Regions from separate parts of the Lysinibacillus sp. NPDC092081 genome, predicted to be linked through region 2. Evidence: riboswitches for the same ligand, from Rfam matches in the RefSeq annotation. Region 2 holds a riboswitch; the other holds the start of a gene.

Region 1 (15,527 bases), on a different contig from region 2:
ACTTTCCCAGATATTCGAGCTTCCTGTACAATATCCTCAACGTCCTTTTTACCAGCGCGAGTAGCATTCAGTGCGAAAAAGGGAAGCTTCGAGCTTCCTGCTATGGCATTCGCAATTGACGTTTTACCGATGCCTGGCTCACCGTATAGTAGCATGGATGGAACATGCTCATTTTGAATCATTTTATAAAGAGCGGTGTTTGGACCGATAAAATCTTGGTGTCCTACAATCTCTTCAAGGGTTAAAGGACGCATGCGATAAGCGAGTGGTTCGTTATGCATTAAAAATTCCCCCTTTCAACTGTTTTTCAATTAATATGTTTTTTTGTGCTTAGAATGAAGCGTTAATAGTATTTTGACTAACTATACTAAGGCGCAATTAATAGTATATCATAACCTCCCGAGAGTATTTCCGAGTTCTTCGAGAGGAGATTATGATATACTGATGGTAGTATTTTTGACTAGACTAATTGAGGGTGATAAAATGAAAATTTCTACAAAGGGCCGTTATGGGCTAACGATTATGATTGAATTAGCAAAGCATTATGGAGAAGGACCTATTCCACTACGCAAAATCGCTGCTGAAAAGGAGCTTTCTGAGGCATACTTAGAGCAGTTGGTTTCACCATTACGTAATTCTGGCTTAGTGAAAAGTGTACGTGGTGCATATGGTGGGTATATGCTAGCAAATCCACCAAGTGAAATTTCGGCAGCTAATGTTATTAGTGTGTTAGAGGGTCCAATTCAACCAGTAGAAGGTATTGAAAATGAAGAAGCACCTCAGCGAGAGTTATGGCTCCGCATTCGTGATGCTGTGAAAAATGTGTTAGATACAACGACAATTGAGGATCTAGCACAATATACTGAAGAAAATGTAGCGGAAGGCTATATGTTCTATATTTAAAATTAGGCTAAAGCACAGCTCCCTAACCTGAGGCAGGGAACCAGATCTTTGGCGCTTTTCGTACAAAGGAGTTTTCAACATGAATTCATATATTTATCTCGATCATGCAGCGTCTTCACCAATGAATGACAAAGTAATAAACGCTCTGACTACAGCAATGCAACTGGTTTATGGTAATGCATCAAGTATTCATGGGATAGGTCGAGAGGCGCGCAAATATTTAGACGATGCACGTGAAATACTTGCCCGATCAATTGGTGCTCAACCTGGGGAAATTATTATAACAAGTGGCGGAACAGAGGCGGATAATACGGCTATTTTTGGCACTGTTTATGCAAGGGCTGCTGAAGGGAAGCATATCATTACCACACAAATTGAACATCATGCTGTGTTACATACTTGTGAAAAGCTTGAGCGAGATGGCTTTGATGTGACATATTTGCCGGTTGATGAAAAAGGACGTGTTTCTGTAGAAGACGTGCGAAATGCATTACGTGAGGATACAATTTTAGTCACGATTATGTACGGCAATAATGAAGTTGGTACGATTCAACCGATTGCTGAAATTGGTGACTTGTTACGTGAACATAAGGCTATTTTCCATACAGATGCTGTTCAGGCATATGGTTTAGAGTCAATTAATGTTGCTGATTTACAGGTTGATATGCTAAGTGTTTCCGCACATAAAATTAATGGTCCTAAAGGTATTGGTTTCCTTTACCAAAAAGCAGGAACACCATTTACTAGTTATGCATTAGGGGGAGCACATGAGAAAAAACGTCGTGCAGGTACTGAAAATGTGCCAGCAGTGATTGGCTTTGCTACTGCAGTGCAAATTGCAAATGAGTTGCGAGAAGAGAAGCGCGCATTATACAATCGCTTTAAGCAAATGATGCTGGATGTTTTCACGAAGGAAAATCTAGCATTTCATGTGAATGGAGATATAGAAAATACGCTCCCACACGTTTTAAATGTAAGTTTTTCTGGTATGGAAGTAGAGTCATTCCTAGTAAATCTTGATATGGCAGGTATTTGCGTATCGAGTGGTTCTGCGTGCACTGCTGGCGCCATTGATCCATCACACGTTTTAGTTGCGATGTTTGGACAAGGGGTAGAGGAATTACGTAACTCGATCCGCTTTAGCTTCGGTCAAGGTTTAACAGAAGTTGATGTACAACATGCGGCAGAAAAAACAGCAGCGATTGTGAAAAGACTAGCGAAAAAATAATTCGCTGTACATTTAATGGAATTAGAAAAAAGAAAAGGTGACCAAAATGAAAGAAACACGTGACCCCTCACAAATTCGTGTTGTTGTCGGCATGTCGGGTGGGGTAGATTCTTCGGTTGCTGCATATTTACTAAAACAACAAGGATATGAAGTAATCGGGATATTTATGAAAAACTGGGATGATACAGACGAAAATGGCGTTTGTACAGCTACAGAAGACTATGATGATGTTATTAAAGTATGTAATCAAATCGGGATTCCGTACTATGCAGTGAATTTTGAAAAGCAATATTGGGATAAGGTTTTCACATACTTTTTAGAAGAGTATAAAGCAGGACGCACGCCAAATCCAGATGTTATGTGTAATAAGGAAATTAAATTTAAAGCGTTTTTAGAGCATGCGATGGATCTTGGAGCTGATTATTTAGCGACAGGTCACTATGCTCGAGTGGATCGTAGTGGCGATGGCGAAGTTAAAATGCTTCGTGGCATTGACAATAATAAAGATCAAACGTATTTCTTAAATCAATTATCGCAGGAACAATTGTCGCATGTAATGTTTCCAATTGGACATATTGAGAAAAAGGAAGTCCGTAAAATTGCGGAGGAAGCTGGTTTAGCTACAGCGAAGAAAAAGGATTCAACAGGAATTTGCTTTATTGGAGAGCGTAATTTCAAAGAATTTTTAAGTCAATTTTTACCAGCTCAACCTGGTAAAATGAAGACTATGGAAGGTGCCGTAATGGGCCAGCATGACGGATTAATGTACTATACACTTGGTCAACGTCATGGTCTTGGAATAGGTGGTGACGGTGAGCCTTGGTTCGTGTTAGGGAAAGATTTAGAGCGCAATGTGTTACTAGTTGGACAAGGTTTCAATAATGATTCACTATATTCTACTGCACTGACTGCTGTGAAAATGAACTATACTTCGACAAAAAAATTGCCCGGGAAATTTTCATGCACAGCAAAATTCCGTTATCGTCAAACAGATACACCGGTAGAAGTGGAAATTTTAGCGGATGGACGTACACTTATTACGTTTGCTGAACCAGTACGTGCGATTACACCTGGACAAGCTGTTGTACTATATGACGGCGAAGAATGTTTAGGTGGCGGTACAATTGACGAAGTCTTTAAAAATAATGAAAAACTAACATATGTAGGTTAATTAGCGAAAAGACTGCTTATACTACTTTTTCTGAAGTGTATAGAATTAAAGCAGTCTTTCGCTACATAGAGGTGAAGAAAAACAATGGATTTTAACGAGCAAGGCATTCAAGCGTTTCAAGAAAAGCGCTACGAGGATGCTGCACAACTTTTTACACAAGCGATTGAAGAAGAGCCTAAAAACCCAATAGGTTATGTAAATTTCGGAAATCTCTTAGCAGTCTTAGAGGATACTGAACGAGCAGAACGCTTTTTTCAAAAAGCAATCACTGTCGATGAAACAGCAGCAACTGCTTATTATGGTTTAGCAAATTTATATTATAATGCGGAACGATATGCGGAAGCGGTAAAGCTTTATGAGCAAGCACTGAAACATAAAATTGAAGGCGCAGATGTGTATTATATGATGGGCAAATGCTTTGAGCGAATGGAAAATTCGAAGCTTGCACTGCCATACTTACAACGAGCTTCAGAGCTTGCGCCAGAAGATACACAAATTCGTCTAGCATATGCGATCGTGCTATGTGCGCTAGAAATGTTTGAAGAAGGCAAAAAGGAATTAGACTATTTAATCGAACAGGATTGGAATAACGCAGATGCGCATTATAATTTAGGTGTACTATATGCGGTATCTACTGAGCAAACAGAAGATGCTATGTACCACTTAAAACAAGCATTTACATTACAGCCAGAATACGACCAAGCACGTTATCTTTACGATATGATTGCACAGCGATTTAACTAAAATAACTTATAGTAGAGAAAGGATGCCAGAATTACTTCGGCATCCTTTTATATCGTGAGTTTAGTCTTGATCATCCTCAGAAGAATAACCAAGTGGTAGTTGAGATAGATATTGTGCTAAATAAGCAATAGGCATTGCATCTAATGACGTCTCTTCTTCATCCGCTTTTAGAATATTTATTTCTTCATTAAGTCGTTCCATTTTTCGATCCAGTTCAGCTACTTGAATGGCAGCCTCCTTCAATTCAAAACGGATATGTTCAGGTACTTCCTTGTTGTATTTGTAATAGATTTTATGTTCAAGGCTGGCCCAGAAGTCCATTGCAATTGTACGGATTTGAATTTCTGTATAAACACTTTCCACACGATCGGACATAAAAATTGGGATTTTTATAATAAGATGCAAGCTTTGATAGCCATTCTCCTTTGGGGATTTAATATAATCCTTTACATCCACAACTTCAATATCATTTTGCGCCTGTAGCATGGCACTTACTTTATAAATATCCTCTACAAAGGAGCATGTAATTCGCACACCCGCAATATCACGAATGTTTTCACGAATCACTTCGACAGATTTCTCAAGGTTCTTTTTCTGGATCTTCGATAATATACTTTTTGGTGATTTTACTCGAGTTGAAATATGCTCTATCGGGTTATATTCATGAATTAACTTAAACTCTTCTTGTAAAATATTTATTTTCGTTTCAATTTCTTGCAAGGCAAATCTATAGGCTAAAAAGAAACGTGTTATTTCTGATTGTAGGCTTTTTAAAGTGATTGCTTCGAGTTCATTTTTCATTCTTCATAAAATCCTTTCTTTTCGCAAATAACATTAATCAAATTCTCTTATTGTAATCTCATTAAATAATAGCTTAACAAAAATAGCTACTAAATAGAAATATGTGCTCTAAATTAGGTATAGTATTCTTGTTTCAAATAAAAAAAGGGGATTTTAGTCCCCTTAGTTATTAAGCGATAATTTCAGCATTTAAGTTGTATCGTTTATTAAATTCATCAATGAATATTTGTAAATCGATATAAATACCAATATAAGGCTCTGTTTCTTGATCACGTAAGAAGCCGCATGTTGCCTTTAAAGATTTTGAAAACTCAAGGAGCATTTGTTCATCATCTAGCTGTATATGTAACGAAAGAGAATGATCCTTCGTATTTATCTTAAAATATTTACCATCTATAATGCGTTCTAAATTTGTTTCTTGAAAAGGGAAAACATAATCCTTATATATTAACTTCACAATACCCCGCCTTTTTTGCAATAATGCACCACATCTGAATAAGGTAAATCTCCACCGAAAATTGAAAGAGCGCTACCAATTGTCACATGAAGTTTACCATTTGAGATATTTTTAAACTTCTTTAAGTCGTCTAAAGATCGAACTCCACCAGCATATGTTGTTGGAATCGTTGTCCAAGTGGCTAAATCTTGCACTAAGATTTCCTGCATACCGCCTTTCTTTCCTTCCACATCAACAGCGTGAATAAGTAGTTCATCACAGAAATTTTCGATAAATGCAATAGACTCAGCATTTACTTCAAAATCACTAAATTTTGTCCATTTATCAGTAACAACAAACCATTTTCCATCGCGCATACGGCAGCTTAAATCGATGACAAGATGCTGTTTACCGATAATCTGTACTAATTGCTTTAGTCGATCTAAATGGAGTTTGCCATCATAGAATATAAATGATGTGACAATAACATGGGTAGCTCCCGCATCAATATACTTTTTTGCATTTTTCGTGGTGATACCGCCACCAACCTGTAACCCTTGAGGATATGCTGCTAGTGCTGCTAATGCGGCATCTTCGTTTCCATCACCTAGCATAATGACGTGACCACCTGTTAATTGATCCGTGGCAAACATTTTTGCATAATAACTAGAGTCATGATTTGAAATAAAGTTCTCAATAACAACTTGATCTTTATGACCTAGTGTGCTACCAACGATTTGTTTTACTTTGCCATCGTGTAAATCGATGCAAGGTCTAAATTCCAATAGTTTCACAATCCTTCCGTGCAACAAATTCACCTATATCATAGCATGTAAAGGTTGATAATAACCGTGAAATGTTATTTATCCATACGATTTTAAAAGAATTTAGTGAATTCTCTTTTTAAACGATTTTACACATTATGGTGTGGTAAAATATAATGATTGAAATGAACACGAAAGGACGAACCGAAAATGGCAGAGAATCTTGATTTATTTAAACAAAATAAATTTTTTATACTCGGACGTCCAATCGTCTCTATCTTCCATAATGCACAAAATATGTATTCGATAGTTCGTGTGAAAATTCAAGAGACCAACTTACAGTATGAGGATAAAGAAATAATAGTTGTTGGATATTTTCCGCATTTACAGATGGATGAACAATATCGTTTTACAGGATTATTGAGACAACATCCAAAATATGGTGTACAATTTCAAGTAGAGACATTCACAAAGGAAGTGCCAGCAACAGAGCAAGGAATTATTCATTACTTATCGAGTGACTTGTTTGTTGGAATCGGAAAAAAAACTGCTGAAACAATCGTAGAGAAACTAGGGGCAAATGCGTTACGTCTTATTTTAGAGGACCCAAATGCGCTCGATGCTGTACCTCGACTATCTGCTGAAAAAAAAGAGGTTATCCATCGTACGATTGAACAAAATCTAGGCTTAGAACGAGTGATGATTCAACTGAATGAATGGGGTTTCGGACCACAGCTTGGCATGAAAATTTACCAAACATACCGAACTGAGGCCGTTGAATTATTAACTGAAAATCCATACCGCCTTATTGAAGATGTAGAGGGTGTTGGTTTCTTTCGTGCTGACGAGCTAGGTTCAAAATTAGGGATTACTGGCAATCATTCAGACCGTATTAAGGCGGCGATTTTACATACTCTAAATACAGCAGCTTTATCGGATGGGCATGTATATTTAGATGCGGAACATGTTTTACCACTAGTAAAAGATATGCTTGAGCAAAGCCAACGAGAGGAAATTCCTTTTGAGATCATTTCTAAAGCTTGTATCGAATTGCGTGAGGAAAGTAAAATTTGTGGGGAAGAAACGAGATTATATTTACCATCTCTATATTTCTCAGAAGTAGGAATTGCATCAAAAATATTAGCTTTAATCGAACGTAACAATAATGCTGAACATTTTAGTAAGGCTGAAGTACGCAAAGCGATTGGTGAAACAGAAGAGATGCTCAATGTCACATATGCTGAAACACAAGCGAATGCTATTGAACAAGCTTTAAACTCAGCTGTTATGATTTTAACTGGTGGCCCCGGTACAGGTAAAACAACTGTTGTTCGGGGTGTAGTAGAAGTTTATGCAAAGTTACACGGACTATCATTAAACCCGAAGGAATACGCACAAAAAGAAGAACCCTTTCCGATTATTTTATGTGCTCCAACAGGACGTGCTGCCAAGCGTTTATCGGAATCAACAGAACTTCCAGCAATGACAATCCATCGATTGCTAGGCTTTACTGGTCAGGAGAAAGAGGAAGAAACTGAGCGTGAGGTTACAGGAAAACTTATTATTGTAGACGAAATGTCGATGGTCGATACTTGGCTCGCGCATCAATTATTAAAATCCTTGCATGAGGATGTGCAAGTCGTATTTGTTGGCGATCAAGACCAGCTACCACCAGTAGGACCAGGACAGGTGTTAAAGGATTTGTTGGCTTCCGGGCAAATACCTACTGTCGAATTAACAGAGGTTTATCGACAAGCAGAGGGCTCAACGATTATTGAACTTGCTCATCAAATTAAACGTGGTAATATCACAAATGACCTAACATTAAAGACGTCTGACCGTTCATTTATTAAAGCCTCCTCAGATCAGGTAGCAAGCGTTGTCACACAGGTTGTGAAAAGTGCGGTTACGAAAGGTCAAGAAATTCGTAATATCCAAGTGTTAGCACCAATGTACAAAGGTCCAGCAGGAATAGACAATTTAAATAAAATGATTCAGGAACTTATTAATCCAAACGATACTGGCACTAGAAAAGAGCTCGTCTTTGGTGATGTCACATATCGCATAAAGGATAAAGTCTTGCAGCTTGTTAATCAACCAGAGAGCAATGTTTTTAATGGTGATATGGGTGAGGTAATCAGTATTATAAAGGCAAAGGAAACCATTGATAAACAAGATATACTTGTTGTGTCATTCGACGGTATTGAAGTAACTTATCAACGGAGTGACCTCAATCAATTGACACTTGCCTACTGTTGTTCCATTCATAAATCGCAAGGCTCTGAGTTCCAAACAGTTATAATGCCGGTTGTACGAGGCTATTCTAAAATGCTGCGTCGTAATTTGTTATATACAGGTATTACGCGTGCAAAAAATTTCTTGATTTTATGTGGTGAACCTGATGTGCTAGCAGATGGTTTACAGCGTACGGATGATTTACAGCGCTTTACGTCTCTACGTGCAAGGCTCAATCCAATGAATGTTGCAGAGGAAGTTGTAGAAGCAGAAAATGTTCTATTAAACGAAGATTTACAAAATGAAAAACAATCCTTTGATTTCAAGCTAACGATAGAAACAGAACCATATATCCATCCATTGATTGGAATGGATGGGGTCTCACCGTATGATTATTTAGATAAGTGAGTTAATTTCATAAATTTTAATCCCTTTAGTATCAAGGGTTCTGAAACAATAAAAACGGGACCTCCCCAATAAGCTCTTGTAAAATATGATTGATGAAATTAATTCAACCAATCAACTTTTATTGGTTGGAAAATCGTCTAATGATTGAAGGAAAAGATAATAAAAATTTTTATGAGGTGAATATAGTGAAACGCATGCTAGTATTGCTTCTGTTCATGATGCTATTACCTTTTGCAGAAAAAGCATATGCAAATAATACCGTCATCCAAGTGAATGAAGAAGCAACTGTCTTTGATAATCGTTCAGGCTCACTAGTTCAGGTGGGAACATTATCAGCAGGGCAAACTTTTGAAGTAACAAAAGATTATGGAGCCAATTGGTGGCAAATTCGTTGGGGTGGTTATGATGGTTATGTTGAAAAACGTTATACAAAGGTTGTTTCAGCAAAAAACTATAAAAATTCAGTCCCAGCTGTTGCTAAAATAAAGGACTATATTGTCCCAAAAAGCGTTGCACCGATTTACGATAATACTGGCAATAAACTTGTTCAATTTGCCACATTGTCAGAGGGAGTTCGCTTCCCTATATATAGCAGAATGGGTAGTTGGTATGGAATTGCTGTGAACGGACGCTTAGGGTATGTACATAGTAATCTTGTTGTGGAAGAAAAAGGTCAGAATACAACAAATACGAATACCACAAAGCCTGTTGAAAAACCAACTACAACTCCTCCTATTAAACAAAATGGCTATATAGAGGCGTTAGAAAACGTAATTCTTTATGATTTCCGCCGTGAAAAAGAAATGGCTATTGCTACGTTAATGAAAGGGCAACAGCTAGAGGTTGTAGAATCAATGGATCCAACATATGTTCAAGTTCGTTGGGGAAAATCATATATTTATGCAGAAAAATCAAAGGTGAAATTTTTAAATACTCCTTCATATAAAAATGTTGGTAAGGACAATACCATGAAAAATGAGTATTTCATCCCTATTTCTGCCAACAGTGAAATTTATGACAAAGCAACAAAAGCGTTACAGCCATTTGCTAAACTAGACTCAAATCGCCGTTATCCGATATTGCGGAAAGAAGGGGATTGGTACGTAACAGTACTTGGCGGCCGTGAAGGATATATCCATAGCTCTAAAGTAGCGATTGATCGTGGCGTTCCTGTAATGATGTATCATCATTTTCTAAAAGAGCATGAGCTTGGACGTTTCAAAAATGTAAGTACTACGATGACAGATGTTCAATTTGCAAAAGAAATGCAGTATTTAAAAAGTAAAAACTACGAAACCATTTCTGTAGACGAATTATTGCGTTTCATGCGTAATGAAATTACACTACCTGCCTACTCAATTGCTTTAACTTTTGATGATGGCCTATTGTCAACACGTGAATATGCGTATCCAGTACTTAAAAACAATGGCTTTAAAGCTACACAATTTTTAATTACGTACCGTAATGAAAATTCGAATGATGGGCAAATTTTTAATTATAATGATTTACAGGCACTTTCACGTCAGGACATGACAAATATGCAAGATGTTTTTGCGTATGGATCACACACTTACAATTTACACGACTTAGTAGGGAATAAAGGCAAAATGCTTCTAATCCCATACCATGAGGTTGTTCAGGATTTACAACGTAGCACAACAATTATTCCAAAGGCTAAAGCTTTTGCTTATCCGTTTGGACAATATAATGCCAACATCATTAATGCGGTAAAGGAAGCTGGATTCACAATGGCATTTTCAACGAAGCTTGGCTATAACAATCCGTACGATGATGTATATCAAATTAAACGCTTGTCCAGTAATCAACAAACAACATTTATACAATTCCAAAAAATGGTCCTGCCATATGCGCAGTAAAATACAAAACCCGATCAATTTGAATTGATCGGGTTTTGTTGTGTGAGTTATTTGATTAGTGGATGCCAACTAGGTGATGTTTAACTACTTCATATGCTTGGCAAACATTTTTAAATTGATTTTTTTCTTTGGCAATCATATCTGTAGCAATCGAAAATAAAAGATTCTCTTCATTATGATCCTCCATTTTATTCATTAAAGCAGCTTCCATTTCCGCCACGTATGAGATGATTTGTTTATTCATATATTCTCCTTTAATAAAAAGATGTTTTTGTTTTGTTTACGAAGCTATCTTACACCTGCATATATAAAAAATCTAGCAATTCTGTACTAGTCGAAGAGGACTTTTCTGTGAATGTGTCACAAAATTGAACTCGTAAAAAAAGTGCTGATTGAAACCGTTTTTATCTAAAGTAACTGAATAATCGTGTAATAAAGGCAGTTTTTTAACTGTATTAATAAAGTAGTACAGTTTCGGGTATTTTCGGATTTTCTATAATACAGATGGGTAAAGTGGAACCTAATATTAGGAAATTCCATATACTAAATAAGTATTAAAACATTTGGAACGTTTAGGGGTGACTGCATGCCAGTAATTACAGGAAAGCAATATATTGACCGTATTGACGCTTTAAAAACGTATATTTCGATTGATGGGAAAGTTGTCACAGGGAAGGTGTCGGAGCATCCAGCATTTAAGGGAGTAATGCAGAGTCAGGCGAGGCTTTTTGATTTACAAAATGAAAAGGCGTTGCTTGAGAAGATGACATATGTTTCACCAACGAGTAATAACCGTGTAGGTATGTCTTTTCTTCAAGCAGTGACAGTCGAAGATCTCGTGAAAAGACGTAATGCAATACGAGAGTGGGCATTATCTAATCATGGCCTTATGGGGAGAAGTCCGGATTACATGAATACGACATTAATGGCTCTGGCATCCGTAGCAGAATATTTGAAAGATAAGCCAAATTGTTTCCCGCAGCATTTATTAAAATTTTATGAGTATGCTCGAGAGAACGATTTGACTATGACACATACATTTATCGAGCCACAAGTAAACCGTCAAAAATTTTATTTTGAAGATGAAGATGTTACAATTGCTGCTAAAATTGTAGATAAAACGAGCGAGGGGTTAGTAATTAAAGGTGCGAGATTACTCGCGACACAGGGAGGAATTACAGATGAACTCCTTGTTATATCAACAAATGGTTTTGATAAAGGAAAAGGCTTTGCTTTCTCGATACCAAGTAATACAAAAGGTTTAAAGTTTTTATGTAGACAATCATTTGTCGGAGGGGAATCGGCTTTTGATTATCCATTAAGTAGTCGTTACGAGGAAATGGATGCAATCGTTGTATTTGATAATGTTGAAGTACCGTGGGAACGCGTCTTTTATTATGAGAATGTGGAAGTTGCTAATAACTTTTTGAACGTAAGTGGTTTTCAGACATATGGTTTACATCAAGTTCTTACACGTCAAATTGCCAAAACGGAATTTGTCTTAGGTGTTGTACAGTCAATTATAAATACGATAAATATCGGCGAATACCAACATGTGCAGCAAAAGGTTGTTGATATCATCGTGACATTAGAAACGATGAAGGCCTTACTGTTAAAGTCTGAAATAGAAGCAAAAAGAGATGAATTTGGTTTTATAAGACCTGATCTTCCAACAGTACAAGTAGCTATTCAGATGTTCCCTAAAGTATATCCGACCTTTACAGAAATTATCCAGTTACTTGGCGCAAGCGGATTAATGTCCATTCCAAGTGAAAAAGCATTTACAGCGGATGACGGTGATCTTGAGCATTATTTACAGTCTTTTCAGGATGGTGGAGAGGAGCGCGTCAAAAAATTCCGCTTAGCTTGGGATTTAACGATGAGTAGCTTCGGTACAAGACAGACACTGTATGAACGCTTTTTCTTTGGGGATCCAGTCCGTTTAGCCAGCGCACTTTATAATTCTTATAACAGGGAAGAATTAGTTAATCGGGTAGAAAACTTTTTGAAAAATAATAATTAGTTTTGAGGAAGTAACTGTTTAAAATTAATTTAACTTCTTTCAGCGGATGTCACGGAATCGGCTTTGTGCAAACACAAAGCCAATTCCGGACGCTATTATGCCTCGGCATAATTGATACAATTACTTCTCATTGAGTATAATTGCTGTAAAAATATCACTATCTTTATAGATATGTCAGCACATCATCAAAAGTAACGATTCCAAGTAGTTCAAGGTTCTCTGTTATTACAGGGACTGCTAAAAGACCATATTTTCGAATGATTTGGATTACCTCAGATTGGTTTGTATGGGCAGATACTGAAATGATTCCAGAGTTCATTATTTCACGCATTCGACACTCTGGTGGGGAAATTATTAGCTCTCGTAATGATACGACTCCAAGCAATTGTTTATTCGTATCTGTAACATATAAGTAATAAAAAGTTTCTGCATCAGCTTCACTATGCTTTAGGCGTTCAAACACATCAATTACTAAATCATCTTTTGCAACTATTACTACGTCTGTTGTCATCAAGGCTCCCACTGACCCTTTTTTGTATTGAAGTAATTGCTTAATATCATTGGCTTCATCTTTTTCCATACGTTCTAAATAAAAATCGGCTTCTTTATATGATAGTAGCCCCAAGAAATCTGTGGCGTCATCTGGAGGTAATTCATTTAACATCTCCACTGCAAATGGACGGTCAAGCTCTATAATACATTTTTTCTGCATGGATGGTTCTAACTCGCTAAAAATTTCTCCAAATTCACAAGGAGTTAAAAAAGAATAAACTGTGATGCGCCTTTCTTCACTAAGTTCTATAAAAAATGTTGCTTGATCCATAGGGTGCAAATCTAGAAAATCCTTTCGAAAAGAATCTTTTTTTCCAAACTTTAAAGATTGCAACATGTAGTATGTGTACTCTTCTTTATATTTATATTGATGTAGTCTAATCATTATTGACGCTCCTTTCTATTACAAATTCTCAATTTCGACACTCAGGACGTGATCAATCTTTTTGACATAATAATAAATCTCCGTCGTGTATTGGTCTTCTGGTACCGAAAGAATTAAGTCAATTAATTGGTGATCGTTATCAATATCTTTGAGCTTGAAATGCCGAATTTTATACTCATATTTTTTGGAAGATCCATTTTGCCCTCTATGCTTAATCATTTTAATTAATTCTGTCATACGATAATTCGATTCCACGATAATCTTTAATGAAATTTCCTGTCGGTTAAGTGTTGATAGACCTAATGTTTTTATGAAAAAGGGCACAATGTTGACTGCCATTATCAAGAGGATGACAGCACATGTTGCTTCTAGATAAAACCCCGCCCCGATAGAAATTCCAAGGGCAGAAGCTGACCAGATTAGTGCAGCGGAAGTAAGACCAGAAATAACCTCGTTACTTCTTCGTAAAATAACGCCAGCACCAATGAAACCAACTCCGCTTACAATCTGCGCAGCAAGTCGCATCGGATCCATATTCGGATGATTGGCACCGCCAAATTTTCCAAATGCTTCTATGGATACAATTGTTAATAAACAGCTGGCAATACAGATGACCATACTAGGTCTTATGCCCAGTTGTTTTTGTTTAATCTGTCTATCAATCCCAATCAATAATCCGAATAGTAAAGCTAGGCTTAACTTGATTATCATTTCTACTGTCATTATCATCGTCAATCACCTCTTCATTTCTTTTTATAGAATGCCACTAAAATAAAAATAATATAAAAAAGCTCCCGTAAAAAAGGGAGCTTCTTGCTTAGAATGTATCTTGTTCAACGTACACATCAAATAAACCGTATCTTGATAAACTCCAATTGCAGAAAATTCATAAGTGGAGTTTTGAAGAAAGGGACATATGCGGACTGAACGCAAAAACGCTGCCTTTTGCCATATTCGAATTATTTAAAAATATGAAATGCCATATCGAATAACTATCCATCACATGTTCCCCCTTTTATAGTCAAATAAAATAAAACCCCCTCTAACGATTTAGAGGGGGTGAAAAGCGCACAAAAAAACAAAAAAGTACGTTCGATTCCCCTTAATCGAGTTTTAGCACTATACACCGTAAAGAAATGTAATCATTTCTTAGCCACCTTAAGAAAAGCCTTAATTCGGCAATTCCTGTTCTACCCATGGGCATCTTTCGATATTTCTGGGCAGTGGCCTATGTTTGCATAGGAGCCTCACCTAACGAGGACATATTGTTTTCAGGTGAATTGTACTCTGAATAATTTTGGTTGTCAACAACTGTTCAAAAGAAAAAATCTTAAAATGGCCACATAAGTGGGGGATTTCCGTTCCAGTGGGGCAAAACGATATTGACTACGAGGGCGTATGTCAGGACGTTATATCTTTAACCTTCGTTCCCCTACTGGCTAGCTCCCTTTCCAATCAACTTTTTATTACATAATATCCCGAACTTTTGTTGATGAGCCTTATTTCTATGCTTACAATTATTACTTAATCAAATTTGGGGTTAGAAGTTTTATGAATTAAAAATTATTTATTTTGTACTTTATGGATGATCAATAGCTTCTGTAACTGTCGTTAAGTCTTTTTCATGGTACGTAAGTTTTTTATATTTAAACTGCTGCACAATGAATCTAAAGAGGATCAATACAAAATCTATGAAAGTATATAGAGTGGAGAGTGGCAAGTACTCCTGTCGCTCTGCTTTCGTTGCAAAGCTTACTGGAATCTTTTTGTGAGTTGCTAGGGTTGATAAAAACAGCTTAATAGAACAGAGAAAATGTTTAACTTATGCCGAGGCATAATTGATTTAAGAAAAATTATGAATGCTCTTTATTTGTTTTGTTAGAATAAATTTTTTTCGTAAACAACCGTAAATTTTAAGGCAAAGACTACAATATTTGTTTCATAGTTTATACGGAAATTCGTAATAAAAAAAACTAAAAAACATTTTTTGACTCTTGACA
Region 2 (15,527 bases):
TTCAATTATACAAGTGATTTTGGCGGCGAATTAGAGCAAAAAATAGGTAGAGAGAATCTTCTACAATTAATGGATGAAGTGGACGAAATTTTATGCCGTTTTGGTGGAGACTCGGTTATAAAATATTCCACAGCTAATACAGAACTCTCAAAAAGAGCTCAATTATGTAACTTACAGATGTTAACTACTGAGGTGAGGCACCTAGGTACGTCACTTTCAACAAAAATTTTTCAACAAATTTATAAAGTTTTATCAAGCAAGATAGATATTCAATTTGAGGTAGATGTGCAAGATATAAAAAAAGATAACAATTCTTTTACTTTAATAACAAATAAAGGTGATATCCAATCTCAGCAAGTAGTTTTTGCAACAGGTCGATCCGGAACTGATTGGTTAAAAAAACATTGTTCTAGTCTTGGAGTTAAGCAAGGCAAAACTCGTTTAGATTTGGGTATTAGAGTTGAAATGGCAGAACAACAGCTACGTTCAATTTTGGAAGATACTTTTGAAACAAAACTTGCTTATGCACATGGAGATATCATTTCAAATACTTATTGCATGAACCCTAACGGAAGAATCATTCGTAAATATCAAGAAGGTTTAGTCATGCCAGATGGTCAAAACTTTCGAGAGCAAAAGAATGGAACTTCTAACTTGAATTTTACTTTGTTCACTCCAACGTATTTCCCTACTCTTAAAGAAGCAAATACGTATGCACATAAGGTTATCGGTAAAATAAATAAAGGGACCGATCGTATTGTAGTACAACGATTTGGAGACTTAAGGGAGGGACAGTCTACAACAAAAGAAAATATGGATAATAATCGAATTCAGCCTTCGTTAAAAGCTGAATTTGGGGATTTAACTAAAGAAATTCCTTTGCTATATATTCAAATCTTGCAGGGATTTTTTAACCATTTGGAAAAATTTATTGGTGAAGAAATTGATGAGGATACATTGCTTTATGGTATGGACGGAAAGTTTTATTCGCCATCAATAGAAACTGATGGAAATTTCCAAACAAATATTCAAGGATTATATGTAATTGGAGATTGTTCAGGAGTTACACATTCATTATCACAAGCAGCAGCTAGTGGTATTTTCGTAGGTAAATATTTAGCTAGTAATTGTTAATTTTAAGAATTACTTACTTTATTGCAAAATCGTAAAATTTTTTATGTACATGCTTATAGACCAAAAAGTCTATAAGCTTGATGTTGCCTATTTTTATTTACTGTTTTGGTGTATTTGCGGTAAGTGGATTACTGTTTGCAACTAATTGTACTGGTGTCGTGCCTTGCTGAGCAGACTGTGTCATTTGTTGTGCATTGTTCATTAGCCCAAAGCGTTTCAGTACACCAAAAATAGCCGCGCCGCCTATAATCCCCCATGCTAAAAATCTCACTGATGAAAACCTCCTTTCTCATGCTATATATTTTAAAACAGATTTAGTATTGGGAATCCTATACGGTTTATACTGTGTTAGCTATACAAGCTTTTATTAAATTTACATATTATTTGTAAAAATTGCATCATACAGCGGAATTAAATGGTATGGAATTCGAATGGAGGTAGAACTATGATTATTAAAATTGCATCATTTGAAAATATTGGCGCTATTCACTTGTATGACAAACATGGATTTAATGAAACGAGTCGTTCTATGCGCTTAGAACTTTAAAAATAAGTACGATATTAGAGCCTGCATTAAAATACAGCAGGCTCTTTTATATTAGGTCGAATGTTAACATTTCGCTTGTTAATATTAGCTTGTAACCTTCAATATTAAATAAAATCGTTCCACGTAAAATCAATACTTAAAATACCAATTGGAAGCTCATTAGCTATATAGTTTTTTCCAAAGGCCACTTTTGGTTTTCGAAAACACACAAGATTATTATGATAACCAAAAGCTCGGCAAATAGACGGACGTGCTGAATGGATTCCACACTGGTCATTTATTTCGTCATAAAAAATACAGGTTCCATATAAACGTTGTTGATTTTTTAATTCTAAGCTCATTTTTTTAGGCATCGCTATGATTTTCTTTTTTATTTTCTTTAACTCTTTTTCTGTAATCGGAACAGGCCCACAACACATTCCTCTGCAGCCTTTACATGGTAAATCTTCCATAAAATCATCATCTCCTAGAAAAAAGCAAGTGTTAAATTCGTTTATTGATTTGGATTCTCTAGTTCAGTAACTCAATTAAAGCAAAAAAATAGGACTCTCCTGGCCAGGAGAATCCTATTTTACACTTTAAATTAATAAATGTAAATTATAGCATAAATAAAATATTTTGTCAAATAAAACACGCTCAATCTCTTCTTTATTAATTATATTTGTTCCAAAATAATCTTTCCCTTTAATCAAATAAAAATAGAAAATGGACACAAAGTATTTTATTAAAGAGGAACTATTAAACATTGTTCATGAAAAATTAGCAACACGATTTGAACTACAAACTAAAATGACAATAAACATTTTTATGAATTTTCAAAGGTTATAGATAATTTTTTATATAGTTGGTATTTAGACTACTCAAATTAAATGAGTAGTCTCCTTCCGCTTGTATGCTTGGGAAGCGACTGTTATAGTAAGCCCCCTACCAATTTTTTACATTCTCTAATTTAATTATATATAAAGGTGCGTATATTACAATAAAGCAAGGTTAAAACATCAAAATGAGGGCTAGAATGACCTACTTGTAAGTTATTTCAAACGAACTGTTCCATAAAACTAATCTATGCAACAGTTCTTCTTCAACTAAACCCCTCTATAAACATTGATGCATCAATGGTTTCCAGCACTTCGTGATGAAGAAAAAATAATTTTTCACTTCATTTACAAACAGTGTTTTGAATTTATTGTTTTAATTTACCAGTTAGGTATACGCTTCGCTAAAACTAATGGAAATCATCGGAAATTAGCTCTCTTCTAACAGGTGACCTTGCTGCTAGATTAGTTATATGTAGCCAAGTTATGGGTATTATTCGCATCGTTATAGAACTTTCTATAATATAACTTTATTAATGCGATTTGATATACCAATTCGTATGAAAATTGTTAAAAAGACGCTTTATATCAATAAAAAAGGATATCCAAATCATTTCGATGGTAGTGACCCCTTAAAGTTAGAGTTTTTATTATGCAGCTAATTGGCTGGCATAGGTTCGGTATTTTACTGGACTCATGCCAGCCAGTTTTTGTTTAATATGTTCATTGTTATAGTAGTCGATATACCGTTTGATTTTCTTCTTCAATTCTTCATAGGTGATTAATACTTCATCGTAATACATCTCTTGGTTGAGTATGCTAAAGAAGTTTCTCATCGCCGCATTGTCTGCACACGTCGCTTTGTGAGACATGCTTTGGAAAATATTGTATTGTCTTATTATTTTCACCCATGAATTATGTTGATAATGCCAGCCTTGGTCCGAATGAATCGTTGCACGATATGTAGCTTGGTTCTGAATGATTGGCAGAACTGGATGTAGCGATTCTAATACGAAATCCAATGTTGGGCGTTTGGACATACTAAACCCAATAATTTCTCCGTTATAGAGATTTATAATTGGACTTAAATAAAGTTTTTCATTTTCTGTACACTTGAATTCTGTTACGTCTGTCACCCGTTTTTGTAAAGGTTTGGCGTGTCGAAACGGCGATTCAATCGATTCTTTGCGACTTTACCCTCCTTGCCCTTGTATGATTTATTACGAGATTTACGAACGAATTTCACACACTTTAAACCCAATTCCTTCATGATTCGCTGTACTTTCTTGTGATTGATGACGTATCCCAGCGATTTTAATTCTGCATGGATTCGGCGATAACCATATCTACCTTCATGCTTCTCAAATAGCGCCAAAATCAATGTTTTCCATTCTTGATTAGGATCTTCATTCTTTGATGATGAATATGGTAATGATACGTTGCTTCAGGGATTTCAACGATTTTCAAAAACCCCGTTCTAAATTTAGAACGGGGTTAAAATATAGTTGTTTAATTTTCGATATAAGATACTTCACTATAAATAAAAATATAACAATAAAGTCGTTTGAAAATCTAAGATTTATTCAACAATGGCGCCCGATTGTTGAAGTATGGGCTTAGGAAAGATTTATGAATACACGAGGAGCAGCAGTTATTCGTGGCTTTTCTACATCAATTTTGAAATAAACATTGTTGCAATGCCAAAGTAAATAAGTAAGGATAGTATATCATTTAGTGTTGTAATTAATGGACCAGAGGCCACTGCTGGATCGATGTTGAATTTATATAATAGTAGAGGTATAATGGTCCCAGCTAAGGTCCCAATAATTAGAGTCACAACTAATGAACTTCCAACCACTAATCCTAGAACAGGATTTCCTTGCCAAACAAAAGCTATAATGGAAATTAATATTCCACAGGTAATGCCTATTATCAATCCAACTTTAAGTTCTCGAATAATAAGTCTGAAAATAACTCCTTTATCAATATCATTAGTAATTAGACCTCTTACAACAACAGCTAAAGATTGAGTACCTGTATTTCCAGTCATCCCTGCAATCATCGGCATAAAGAAGGCAAGTGCAACAACTTTGGACAACGTTTCTTCAAAACCACTAATAATAGTTCCAGACACTAATCCGATAAATAAAAGTAAAATAAGCCAAGGGAGTCGGCGATATGCAGCCACATGTGCCTTCGTGTCAAAATCAATTGCTTTACCAGATGCCGAAAGTTTTTCAATATCTTCATTTGCTTCCTTGATCACAACGTCAATAATATCGTCAACTGTTACAATTCCTACTAATTCATTATTTTTTTCAACAACAGGAATTGATAAAAAATCATAACGCTCAATAACACGAGCTACTTCTTCTTGGTCCACATCAGCAGTAACAGAGATCACTCTGCTATACATAATATCTTGAATTTTTTCAAATTCCTCACTTATTATTAAATCACGATATGATACAACACCTACTAATTTTTTATCATCATCAATTACATACAGATAGTTAATCGTTTCCGAGAACTCTGCAAATATTTTAAGTTTATCAACTGATTCACTAACCGTATAATGTTGAGGAATCCACACAAAACGGTTTGTCATTATTCGTCCTGCCGTTTCAGGAGGATAGTTCATGATATTTTGAACAATTTTAGATTCTTCTTGTTTCATACCTGAAAGAAGTTCTTCAATTTTTTCAGGAGATAGGTTCTCTAACAATGAAGCTAAATCATCATTATGCATTAGATTCATTATCTGACCAGATTTTTCGATTCCTAATTTATTTAGAACTTTTAATTGATGTTCTTTTTCAAGTTCTTGAATCAGTTCAGCGATTTGTTCAGGAATAAGAAACAATAAGAAACGTGTATGATGTTTTTCTGGTAGCCCCTCAAAAATTCGTGCAATATCATAAGGTTGGAGTTCCTTTAATATTGCTTGGAACTCTTTCTGTTTTCCTTCTTTTAACGCCTTAATAATTTGAAGCGTTATTTGGTCTTCTGGCATGTTTTTAATCATTTTTAACACCACTACTCCTTCATTGAGGAACAAAAAATATTCCACCAACGATAAAACATTCGTTTCGTTATGAAAGATAATTTAAAATTCCTCATGGATATTCTGTGTATTTAGTTCATTTTTATAATACTTCGAGTCTGGTTCTGAATAGTTATCCATTTTCCTCACCTCACAAAAAAATAAAACACCTTCATAACGAATGAAGGTGTTTACACGGTACTATATACGTACATTGATTGCACAACAAATAAATTGTAGCAAATCTACTCCTCCATTCGTAGAGCTTTAGCACTGTGTGGCATAGGACAAAGCCAGCTACATTAAAAACCACCTTATGTCGATGGTTTCTGTTGACCCATTGGCGTCTTTCGACATTTCTGGGCAGTAGCATATCTCCTACACAGGAGCCTCACCTAACGAGGATATTTAATTTACAAATTCACTCTAAAAGAAAACCTTTTAGAAGTCAATGTTTTTATTTGAATTTTATATTGACACCCTAGCACCTCATTCTCGATTAACCTGCTTAATTAATTGCATTTGGATTCACTTTTTTATAATTCTTTCTCCTATATGGCCCGTTTATTGATCAAGAAAAAATCCTTATAGGTGTCCTTTCTTTTTAACAAAATTTATATGTTCAAATACAAAGCCTGGAAAACTTTACTGTTCGTAAAATTTTCCGGGCTTCTTACTATATTTTACTTTTAATCGAGGTTTTGTCCCAGCCTCGTTCTTTTTTACATTAAAATAGTTTAGTTTTTTATGTCCGTGTTTCATCTCTTGGCTTTAAAAATTTTGGACGTTTACTGTATCCTTCTGATGAAAGAAGCAAAAAGGATTTTTCGAAATTGTGCCAACTCAAATTTGCACCCACACTTAAATATGGATAGCCGTATAACCTAAAGAGTGTTATGCTATCATCAAATCAATATTATTTTTTTTCCCCAAAACTAAACAAACAAAATTAAAAAATCTTTTCTCTGCATATTCGAGTACTAAAGTGGCATTGCAGATTTGTTGGATTTTCATATTTACAACTCCTTTTCTTTAAACTACATTTAGTTTATACTATGTCCAATAGTAATTACATAGATCAAATCAAGTCTTTTAGCGATTTGACTTGAATAATGAAAGAAGTTTCTACATGTTAGATAGTACGGATCTGCGTATTAAAGATGAACTTTCCAAGAACAGTCGTATTACGATGAAGGAATTGGGTGAAAAGGTACATTTGACTGGGCAAGCGGCGTCATCGAGAGTGGCAAGACTTGAAGATAATGGTGTTATTGAGAGCTATACTATTAATGTGAATCCAATAAAATTAGGCAGCAATGTCCATGCATTTATAAATATTTATACAAAAAGTCCTTACCATGAACCTTATCTGTCATTTATAAAAACGCAGCAGCAATTTATTCTTAATAACTTTAAAATCAGTGGAGATAGTTGCTATCTTCTTGAATGCAGATTTTCAATTTTCAACTTTTACATAAACGCTACCGAATAACTTCCCATCAATATAGGCATCCAACTTCCACATGCCGGCTTTTGGGAAAGTCATATTGGTTGGGGCATGGTTATCTGCTCCACTGTTCGGCCCAAGTAACTTAACATCTGTAACCAATTCAACTTCTTTTTGTGTTAACTGTACCCTTTACGCTAAGGTAATCTCCTGTTTTGACGCTCTCTCCCCAAAAGTGCCAGGCGTATTTTCCTGTTTTGCTAACAACTATTTTCCCTTCTTTACTATGCGTAAATCCTAATAATTTTGATTCACCAATGAAGCTTAAATTTTCAGATGTAAAGTACTCGCTTTCTTTCCACTCATTTTCCTTCGCTAGTACCTCTCCAACAATACTCGAACCATTATGCTGTTGGATTCTTTATGTGAGCAACCTACTAATACCCATCCGCAAATTGTGACGAAACCTATAATTCTTTTCACAACCATTTCCCCTTTTTATATGTTTACGATTATTTATCATTTTTCGTTATAAAATTTATCATTGTCATTTCCGTTATATTCTAAGTGTAATTGCACAATCTAAACTGTAACTAAACAATAACGGAGGTTATAGCAATGAAAAAATTCTTATATATCGGTGCAATGTCAGCATTCCTATTAACTGCTTGTTCTTCTCATGACGAAGCTCCAGCTAGTGAACAAGCAGAAGCAAAAGAAAAAACCGTCAATGCTGAAACAAAAGAAAATCTTGAGAAAAGTTTTCTATATGAATCGGAAGATCCGTTTACAAAGTGATTGAAGAAGACAGATAACTAATTAAGGTTATCTGTTCTTTATTGTGATTTTCTAAATACATTCTAATAGAATGAAATTGGCGATTTTTAACACACAATTTAGAAAAGATGACCGAAGAGCGGTCTAAATGAACGGCTCTAGAACAAACTAAAATGCTCCAAAGGATATCTGTTCAAGATTACGATATCGTCTACGTAGTCACTGAAATCTCCTCGTTTCTAAATGATACGTCATGGTTAGACGTTTTTAGAGACTTACTATTGATTCAAGAACCTGACAAAAACAATCAATCTTATCATATGGATTTTGATCAGTCATATGCGTATTTTATGCTCTTTATGGATGGAAACTGGATAGATCTTCGTTTTCGTAGTATTGAAACATTTATGCAGGCGTTCCTATCAATGATGATCAAACTTTTGTATAAAATTGCACCGGACAATTTAAAAACTGCACCTCCAAAAATGGGGTGCAGCTCAATATGAATATACTTATTTCACCATCAATTCACACTTAAATTGCTTTGATTTTTCTTTTTAAGAACAACAAACGATATTGCGGTTCCTTGATTTGGTTTACTATTAATTTGAAGTCCCTCACCGTAATGTTGTTTTAAGCGAAGATCTGTATTAAGCAATCCAATTCCCGTTGATGTCTCCAATTTTCTTACAAGTAAACGTTCCATCGTCGCTTCATCCATGCCAATACCATCATCCGACACAGTGATCTCAATGTACATGTCGTAATTTACAATGCGAAGATGAATATTCCCGCCATTTTCACGCGGCAAAATACCATGTTTCAAAGCATTTTCAATCAATGGTTGAATGGTCAGTGATGGTATCATGACGTCTGTAGAAACTTCCACATCCCACGTTACATTTATCCGCTCCCCAAAACGTTCCTTATGAATATATAGATAGGATCGAACAAGATTTAACTCATCCTCCATTGGAACAAGCTCATCAATATTTTGGAACTTAAATGACTCCCTTAAAAAATCACTCAGTGCTTCAAGTAGCTTACTTGTACGCTCGATATCAATTTCACTTAATGTAATGATTGCATTTAATGTATTGAATAGAAAATGCGGTTGTATTTGAGCCTGAAGCCAAGCTGCCTCCATTCGAAGCCTTTCTTGTGCAGATTGTTTAACGTCGGTAAGTGCTTTTACTCTTGACCTTAACTCCAGAGCATCAACAGGCTTTGTGACGTAATCGTTGGCACCAGATAAAAATCCATTTTCAATGTCTTGAGACTGACTTCTTGCCGTAAGAAGTAACACGGGAAGTTCTGTTATTGAAAATTGCTGACGAATTGTACGTACTAATTCGTAGCCAGACATATTCGGCATCATTACGTCTGAAATGACCAAATCCCACTCTTGAGACATTAGTATATCGAGAGCCTTGCTACCACTTGTAACCATTTCTAAGTCATATTTTTCTATTGAAAGTATTGTTTCGATCACTCTTAAGTTAATTGGATCATCATCGACGACCAAAACTCTAGGTCGATTTGCTTCAATGATTGGATGGTTTTCAGTTTTATCATCGTATGAAGTCGCTACTGTTGATTCTTCCTTCGAGTGCAAAGACTCATTTTCTGTAGCATCTTCCTCATCAGGTAAGTTTGATATTGGTAAGGTAAAATTAAATTCAGACCCTTTCCCTACAACTGAATTTGCCTGTAATGTTCCCCCATGTAGTTCAACTAATCGTTTACTAATATTAAGGCCTAGTCCAAATCCACCTTCAATCATTGCCTTACTAAGGGCACCTTGCTCATAAGGTTCAAATATACGTTGAATGGCGTCCTCATCAATACCAATACCAGTATCCGAAATAACAATTTCCGCCATATCATTTTTCACATGACCTGATATTGTCACTTCACCTTCATTCGTGTATTTCACTGCATTATGAAGTAAATTGAAAACAATTTGAATAACCCTATTTTCATCTGCAACTACTTTTGGGAAATTTTCAGGGATATGATTAATTAACTGAATCTGCTTTCCTTCTTTCATAACATAGTGCATATCTAACACACCCGATACAATCGAGTGAATCGAAAAAGTTTTAAGCTTCAGTTTGGGGTTACTGTCTTTTAAGCTCATAACATCTAGTAAATCATTTAACATTAGTGACATACGACGTCCTACAGAGAGTACTGTTTCTAAATCCTTGACACTTTTGTCACTAAGTACACGTTCTTCTCTTTCCAGAACAGCTTTTGAAATGTTAAGGATTCCATGAAGTGGATTTCGTAATTCATGAGACGTATTGGCAAGAAATTCATTCTTTAACTTATCTGTCTTTTGAAGCTTAATAGCAAGTTCTTTCGTATCCGAATGGACTTTAGCATAACCTTTAAACCATAAAATAGCCAAACAAGCCACTGTCATAATAATATCAAACGGATACATGATCATTTTGATTCCAAAAATGAGAAGTAGTCCATCCCAAATAAGATTATTACCAAATGCTAAAATGGCAAGAAGTAAAAAAATATTACTTTTAATCTCTTTAATAGATTCTCGCATTACAGTTAGAATCGTTATAACAATCGGGATTCCTAAAATCATAATGTTAATACCTTGATTGGTTACTACATAGCGAGTAGGAAGTACGATGGTCAACAATGATGCTATACCACAGAAAATACTAAACAAGCGAATATATTTTCTCACATGTTGAGGTAACCAATGTTTTATGCATTGAAGCAGTGAAAAGCCTATGCCGACCATAGAAAGATGAACTAATTTAAAGGCCCAGTCGTAATTAATCGGAAACCAATAAGATAATAATTTGTCATCGCTTCCTAATAGGAAATAAACCATACTGCTAATCGATAATAGAGAAAAGTAAAGTAATCTTTTTTCTTCCTTGTTTCCTACAAAAAATAAAATAATGGAATAGATAGCATGTAGTAAAAAAACCACTGCTACTAGTTGTTGCATATTTATCGACAATTGAGTTTCCCGAGCTAATATATCTTCTTTTCCTAATTTAATGGAGCGAACAATTCCACCGTCGCGAGGGTCCTTAAAGTTAGAAGCCTGAACAATAATTTCAATCTCTTTGTGACCGTTGGCTTCAAAAGAAGCAGTATATGGAACATTATAGGCAACTGTTTTTTCTGCACTTTCCCCTATTGCACCTGATTTTGCCAGCCGCCTGCCATTTACATATATTTCTGAGGAACTCCGAACACTCGGAACTCGAATACTGTAGGTTATGTTGTCTTCAGGATTGACGAGTAATTTTAAGCGATAAGTACCGTAACCATAAGGGCTTCTCTCTCCCTGTTGTAAAGCAGAACTCCACCCTTTAGGAACCTGTATATATTTAGCATTTTTCGCGGATTCTAAATGCTTTTCTTCACTAATCAACCAATTATAAGGATAAAACTCCCACTCTCCATCTAATGTAATAGCATGACCATCATTAAAATTCCAATTTCTTAAATCCATTTGACCTTTTATAGCATGTGGTTGATCTGTATTAATAAATACCTTCAGCCATAAAATTCGTGAGCCTGTTAGAAATATAATAAACAAGCTAATGATGAGAGCAATTTTTCTCTTTTTCATTAAAAATAATTGTCAAAAGGAAGTTTGTGTTTTTCTGTTTTTAACACAAGTCCCTTAGGCCAAACTACACCTCCTACGATATAATATCCTATCATGGTTATAATTACTTTTAAATCTAATTATCTATACAAGACCCAAATTTTACATTGTGCAACATTTAATTTTCCAAAAATATACTTATTCTCTTGAAATTCAAAGTACCCCTTTACAAAAATCACTAAGGCTCAATTTGAGGACCTGATGATTTCAAACTATAGACAAACGCTACTTTGTTTTCATAAAACTGTAGGTTACGGACACCGACATTTGCATTTTGTAAGGAGCGCCGAAACTGTCACGCTTTCAGTTTATGTGAGAGGCTAGTTTGTAGTGAATATTTTAATCATAGCTATAATGCTAGTCTAGTTACTTCCTCATCTTGGGGTAACTTTATTAGAGAATAATTGACAAAAAGGCCAGGTTCTCAATTATTTTGAATACCTGGACCTGCTGTGTGTATGTAACTTACTTACATATAATCAGTAATCTCGGAACAATTTCTGAAAAATACTTCCTACTGTCCCAAGAAGACAATTAAACGATGATCTTTAGTGTTTAATTAGAGAAAAAATATTAGTGTCATACGCAACACCGTTTTGGTGCATATAATTTTTTAATATTCCTTCTTTTTCAAAACCTAACTTTGTTAATAGCATGTTTGAAGCTTCATTTTCGGTAAAAACAATTGCTCCTATACGCATTAAATCCATTTCTTGAAAGCCAAATGATAGTACTCTATTTACGGCCTCCTTTGCATACCCTTTTCCCCAGCTCTCAGGAAAAAGTGCATAGCTGATGTCAGCTCTTTTATGCTCAGTGGACCACTCTTGAAAACCAATAGTACCGATAATACCTTCTTGCCCTTTTAATGTAATTCCCCATTTAATTCCACGTTTTTCATCATAATTCTTTGAAAAATTTTTAATTATTTGTTTAACCTGCTCTATACTTGTTAATGGATTCTGCCCATAATGGCGTAATACATCTGCATTAGAAAAGCAATTTAAAATATCTTGGGCGTCATATTCAGTAAGTTCTCTTAACACTAATCGTTCAGTATCTAAAATAGGAAACAACTTCTTCACTCCACTTCCAAATTAGGTATATGTTAGATTCTATATTAAAAGCGTGTGAGTTACATCACTTATTTTTTTATTATTGGAAACAAAAAGTTTATTCAACACATTAAATAGAGAATGGTAGACTAGCTTCATCACGTTAATAGTCTTATTTCAAACTTTTAGACGGTATATTTTGTAATATAATGGTCTTCATTCCAAACAGCTTATCTATATGACATACGTTTTAACAAAATGTCATCCCAACTTGCAGTGATGAAACAATTTATCATAAATTCAGGATTTAATCCCTCCATACATAAGGTAATTGGCCCTGAGTTCTTTACTTAGTACAACATACTATAAAGATAAAAAGGAAGTTTCATGTGTTTGTGTTTGTGGTTGTGGTTGTAATATTAATTTGCCACAACCATTGTTCCAATAGCACCTTATTCTCTATTTCATCAATGATCTAGTGCGCACCTGAAGGCAGGTCTTAAAAAAATTGTAGCTATCAGTCATTACTTGTGGCGCTTGATTATATGGGACTTGTCGAAGTGGGAAATACCGCATTCGAACGTTTAGAAATTAATTTCAAATGTTCGAAAAGGAAAACTATGTAGAAATAGATGCCTGTAAATGTGAACCACACTTTGAAATAACATTAGAAAATCGACATTAATCCCGTCTTCTCATTGCCCATAGCTGTATTTTATCAATAAAAAGGAAATGTATTATAAAGGATGTGGCATATTGTAACAACCTTTAGTAAAATGTATTACTTTTCCTTTCTTCAAATAATCCTGCTATAAATTTTTATAAGGAGGGGATTGTTTTGAGTTATCCATCTAATGGACTAAATACACCAGGTACAAATTTTGCCTTTGCTATTGTTTTATTCGTTCTATTGATTATTGCCGGTCTTGGCTTGTTTTATTTATTAAGAACTTTAGTATGGACCGGTGTGTAGTAATATCCTAAATGCTCAGAATATAGTCTGTTGAACTACTTATTAACTTGTTTTTGGAAAACAAATTGGTCACCTTAATTTAAGTAGTGTAGTATAGTTTTAATTAATCAAAGCATTAAAACGGGCTGAATTTGACGCTATGTTTGGCTCCATTCTAGGGCTTGCGTAGTATATTAACGGAAGTCCTTTTTTCATGTTTTTACATACTCATATTCACTCTTAAATCCGAAGTATGTTTTTTACTTTTCCCTGATATTATCCTAACTATATAAATGGTTTTATGACAATCCAATAAATATCCTCATACTTAATCGCCTTTTAATTAGTTTATTTAACGATCTACTCAAATAATTATTTAAAATTGATACCCCTTAAATATCTAATTTCATTTTTCTACTTACGCTTTTCATATCAAAATGTTTATAAAAATCAACTGCTTTCTTATTAAATTCCCAAACATTTAATTCGACTGTGTCGACTTCCTTTTCTTTAGACCAAGTTATACAAGCATTAAATAGCATTTTTCCAATTCCTTTTCTTTGTAAATCTGCTTTTACACCAAAATCGTGTATGTAAGCATATTTCCGTTGAACAAGCGACTCAAAAGGTGGAGTAGCCTCAACACTTATGACTGCGAAACCCACTACAATTTCATCTTCCTTCGCAATTAGAACCTCACTCTCTTCGTTGTTCAATAATTCTTTATAATAGGATTCGGGCATTACAGACTCCACACTTTTAAATATCGTTGGTTCCTCCATCACATGCTCTTCATGCCCTTCTTTTACAATCTCATTTACAACAAAATAATCTTCCTCTGCTGCGATAAAAATCTCGATTGTCATCATTTTAACCTCCTCACGCTAATCGCCTATTTTTATGCTTACTAAATATCAGGATATTCTCCCCCATATTATACAAACAAATAAGAGGTTGTGGAATAATACACCAATTTTGTATTATCTTTCTAAGAATCTTATTATTCATGAATATAGTTGTTCTATAGATCTGCTTTTCAACAAAAAATTGGACAAGTAAAGGTCATAAAAACGTGATAGTACAAGGGAAAATGGAATTTTTAGCGAATTAATCTTATATTTACTAATATTCATATTTGGAGGTAGAATTTATGAATCCTATAAAGTCGGAACAATTTTTATTCCTGTTAGTAGTATTGAAAAATCACGAAATTGGTACTGTGACATATTAGGGTTACCAGCAGATGGTGAGATATTATTTGGTCATTTATTTATAATACCTATGAATGGAACGGGAATTGTATTAGATAGCAAGATTTATTCAGAGGAAAATAAATTCAAAACCCCAAAGCGGACTATTAATAATATTAAACAACGAATTAACATTATTGATTTTTTAAATAAAAAATTTTAATTTTCATTATTTACATTTCCGATTCCTCATTATATAATCGAATCAACTAAAAGGAAGGGATTTCATTATGGCTTATAAAGTAATCACAAATTGTCCTGTCTGCAGTAAAACATTAAAAATTACAAAGTTACAGTGCTCTCATTGTCACACTACGATTGAAAATGAGTTTGAATTATCTAAGATAGCATCCTTATCAAAGGATCAGCTTCATTTTGTGGAAGTATTTTTAACATGTAGAGGGAATATCAAAGAAGTTGAAAAAGAACTAGGGATTTCGTATCCAACGGTTCGAGGCAAGCTAACAGACATCATTTCATCCCTTGGCTATGTGCAGAAGAAGAAAAATGAAGTAGACGAGAAAAATGTTGTCACCATGTTGGAAAATGGCGAAATTACACCAGAAGAAGCGATTAAGCTCTTAAAAGAGGAATAGGGAGGAATTTATCATGAAAGAGGAAATTTCAAGAGTGTTAACAATGGTTCAAGAAGGAAAGATTGATGCTGAAAAGGCATCAGAGCTGATTCAAGTATTAAAAGAGAAAGAAGAAACAGCTAAAAAGCTTTCTGAAGAGCCGACTAAATATTTAGATAAAACATTAAAAATTCGTGTTGTCTCAGCTGAAAATGATAACGTCACGGTCAATTTGCCTTTAAAACTTGTCAAGGTAGTATTAATGGCTGGACACAGC

Evidence for each region. A riboswitch is a leader RNA that binds a small molecule or an ion and turns the genes downstream of it on or off. The one in region 2 is predicted to bind magnesium.
Region 1: another riboswitch for magnesium. It lies ahead of ACIQLB_RS06630 (MgtC/SapB family protein); the one in region 2 lies ahead of mgtE (magnesium transporter).

What each region holds. Positions count from the first base shown of each region.
Region 1 is NZ_JBIVRU010000002.1:369,502-385,028, forward strand. Features, by position in the region: gene ACIQLB_RS06565 (replication-associated recombination protein A) at 1-281, opposite strand, end outside; gene cymR (cysteine metabolism transcriptional regulator CymR) at 484-903, shown strand; gene ACIQLB_RS06575 (cysteine desulfurase family protein) at 983-2,131, shown strand; gene mnmA (tRNA 2-thiouridine(34) synthase MnmA) at 2,178-3,302, shown strand; gene ACIQLB_RS06585 (tetratricopeptide repeat protein) at 3,387-4,046, shown strand; gene ACIQLB_RS06590 (GTP pyrophosphokinase) at 4,107-4,847, opposite strand; gene ACIQLB_RS06595 (hypothetical protein) at 5,017-5,304, opposite strand; gene hisA (phosphoribosylformimino-5-aminoimidazole carboxamide ribotide isomerase) at 5,301-6,068, opposite strand; gene recD2 (SF1B family DNA helicase RecD2) at 6,258-8,690, shown strand; gene ACIQLB_RS06610 (polysaccharide deacetylase family protein) at 8,885-10,567, shown strand; gene ACIQLB_RS06615 (hypothetical protein) at 10,623-10,811, opposite strand; gene hpaB (4-hydroxyphenylacetate 3-monooxygenase, oxygenase component) at 11,154-12,590, shown strand; gene ACIQLB_RS06625 (magnesium transporter) at 12,754-13,527, opposite strand; gene ACIQLB_RS06630 (MgtC/SapB family protein) at 13,546-14,250, opposite strand; M-box (ykoK) riboswitch at 14,620-14,793, opposite strand.
Region 2 is NZ_JBIVRU010000012.1:3,222-18,748, forward strand. Features, by position in the region: gene ACIQLB_RS16480 (NAD(P)/FAD-dependent oxidoreductase) at 1-1,134, shown strand, start outside; gene ACIQLB_RS16485 (hypothetical protein) at 1,232-1,405, opposite strand; gene ACIQLB_RS16490 (YkgJ family cysteine cluster protein) at 1,786-2,133, opposite strand; gene ACIQLB_RS16495 (IS3 family transposase) at 3,147-3,674, opposite strand; gene ACIQLB_RS16500 (IS3 family transposase) at 3,629-3,877, opposite strand; gene mgtE (magnesium transporter) at 4,163-5,521, opposite strand; M-box (ykoK) riboswitch at 5,784-5,949, opposite strand; gene ACIQLB_RS16510 (Lrp/AsnC family transcriptional regulator) at 6,669-7,031, shown strand; gene ACIQLB_RS16515 (hypothetical protein) at 7,605-7,784, shown strand; gene ACIQLB_RS16520 (aminoglycoside 6-adenylyltransferase) at 7,937-8,269, shown strand; gene ACIQLB_RS16525 (hybrid sensor histidine kinase/response regulator) at 8,287-11,379, opposite strand; gene ACIQLB_RS16530 (GNAT family N-acetyltransferase) at 11,967-12,494, opposite strand; gene ACIQLB_RS16535 (hypothetical protein) at 13,312-13,446, shown strand; gene ACIQLB_RS16540 (GNAT family N-acetyltransferase) at 13,818-14,291, opposite strand; partial or broken gene ACIQLB_RS16545 (VOC family protein) at 14,572-14,787, shown strand; gene ACIQLB_RS16550 (DUF2089 domain-containing protein) at 14,906-15,271, shown strand; gene ACIQLB_RS16555 (SHOCT-like domain-containing protein) at 15,285-15,527, shown strand, end outside.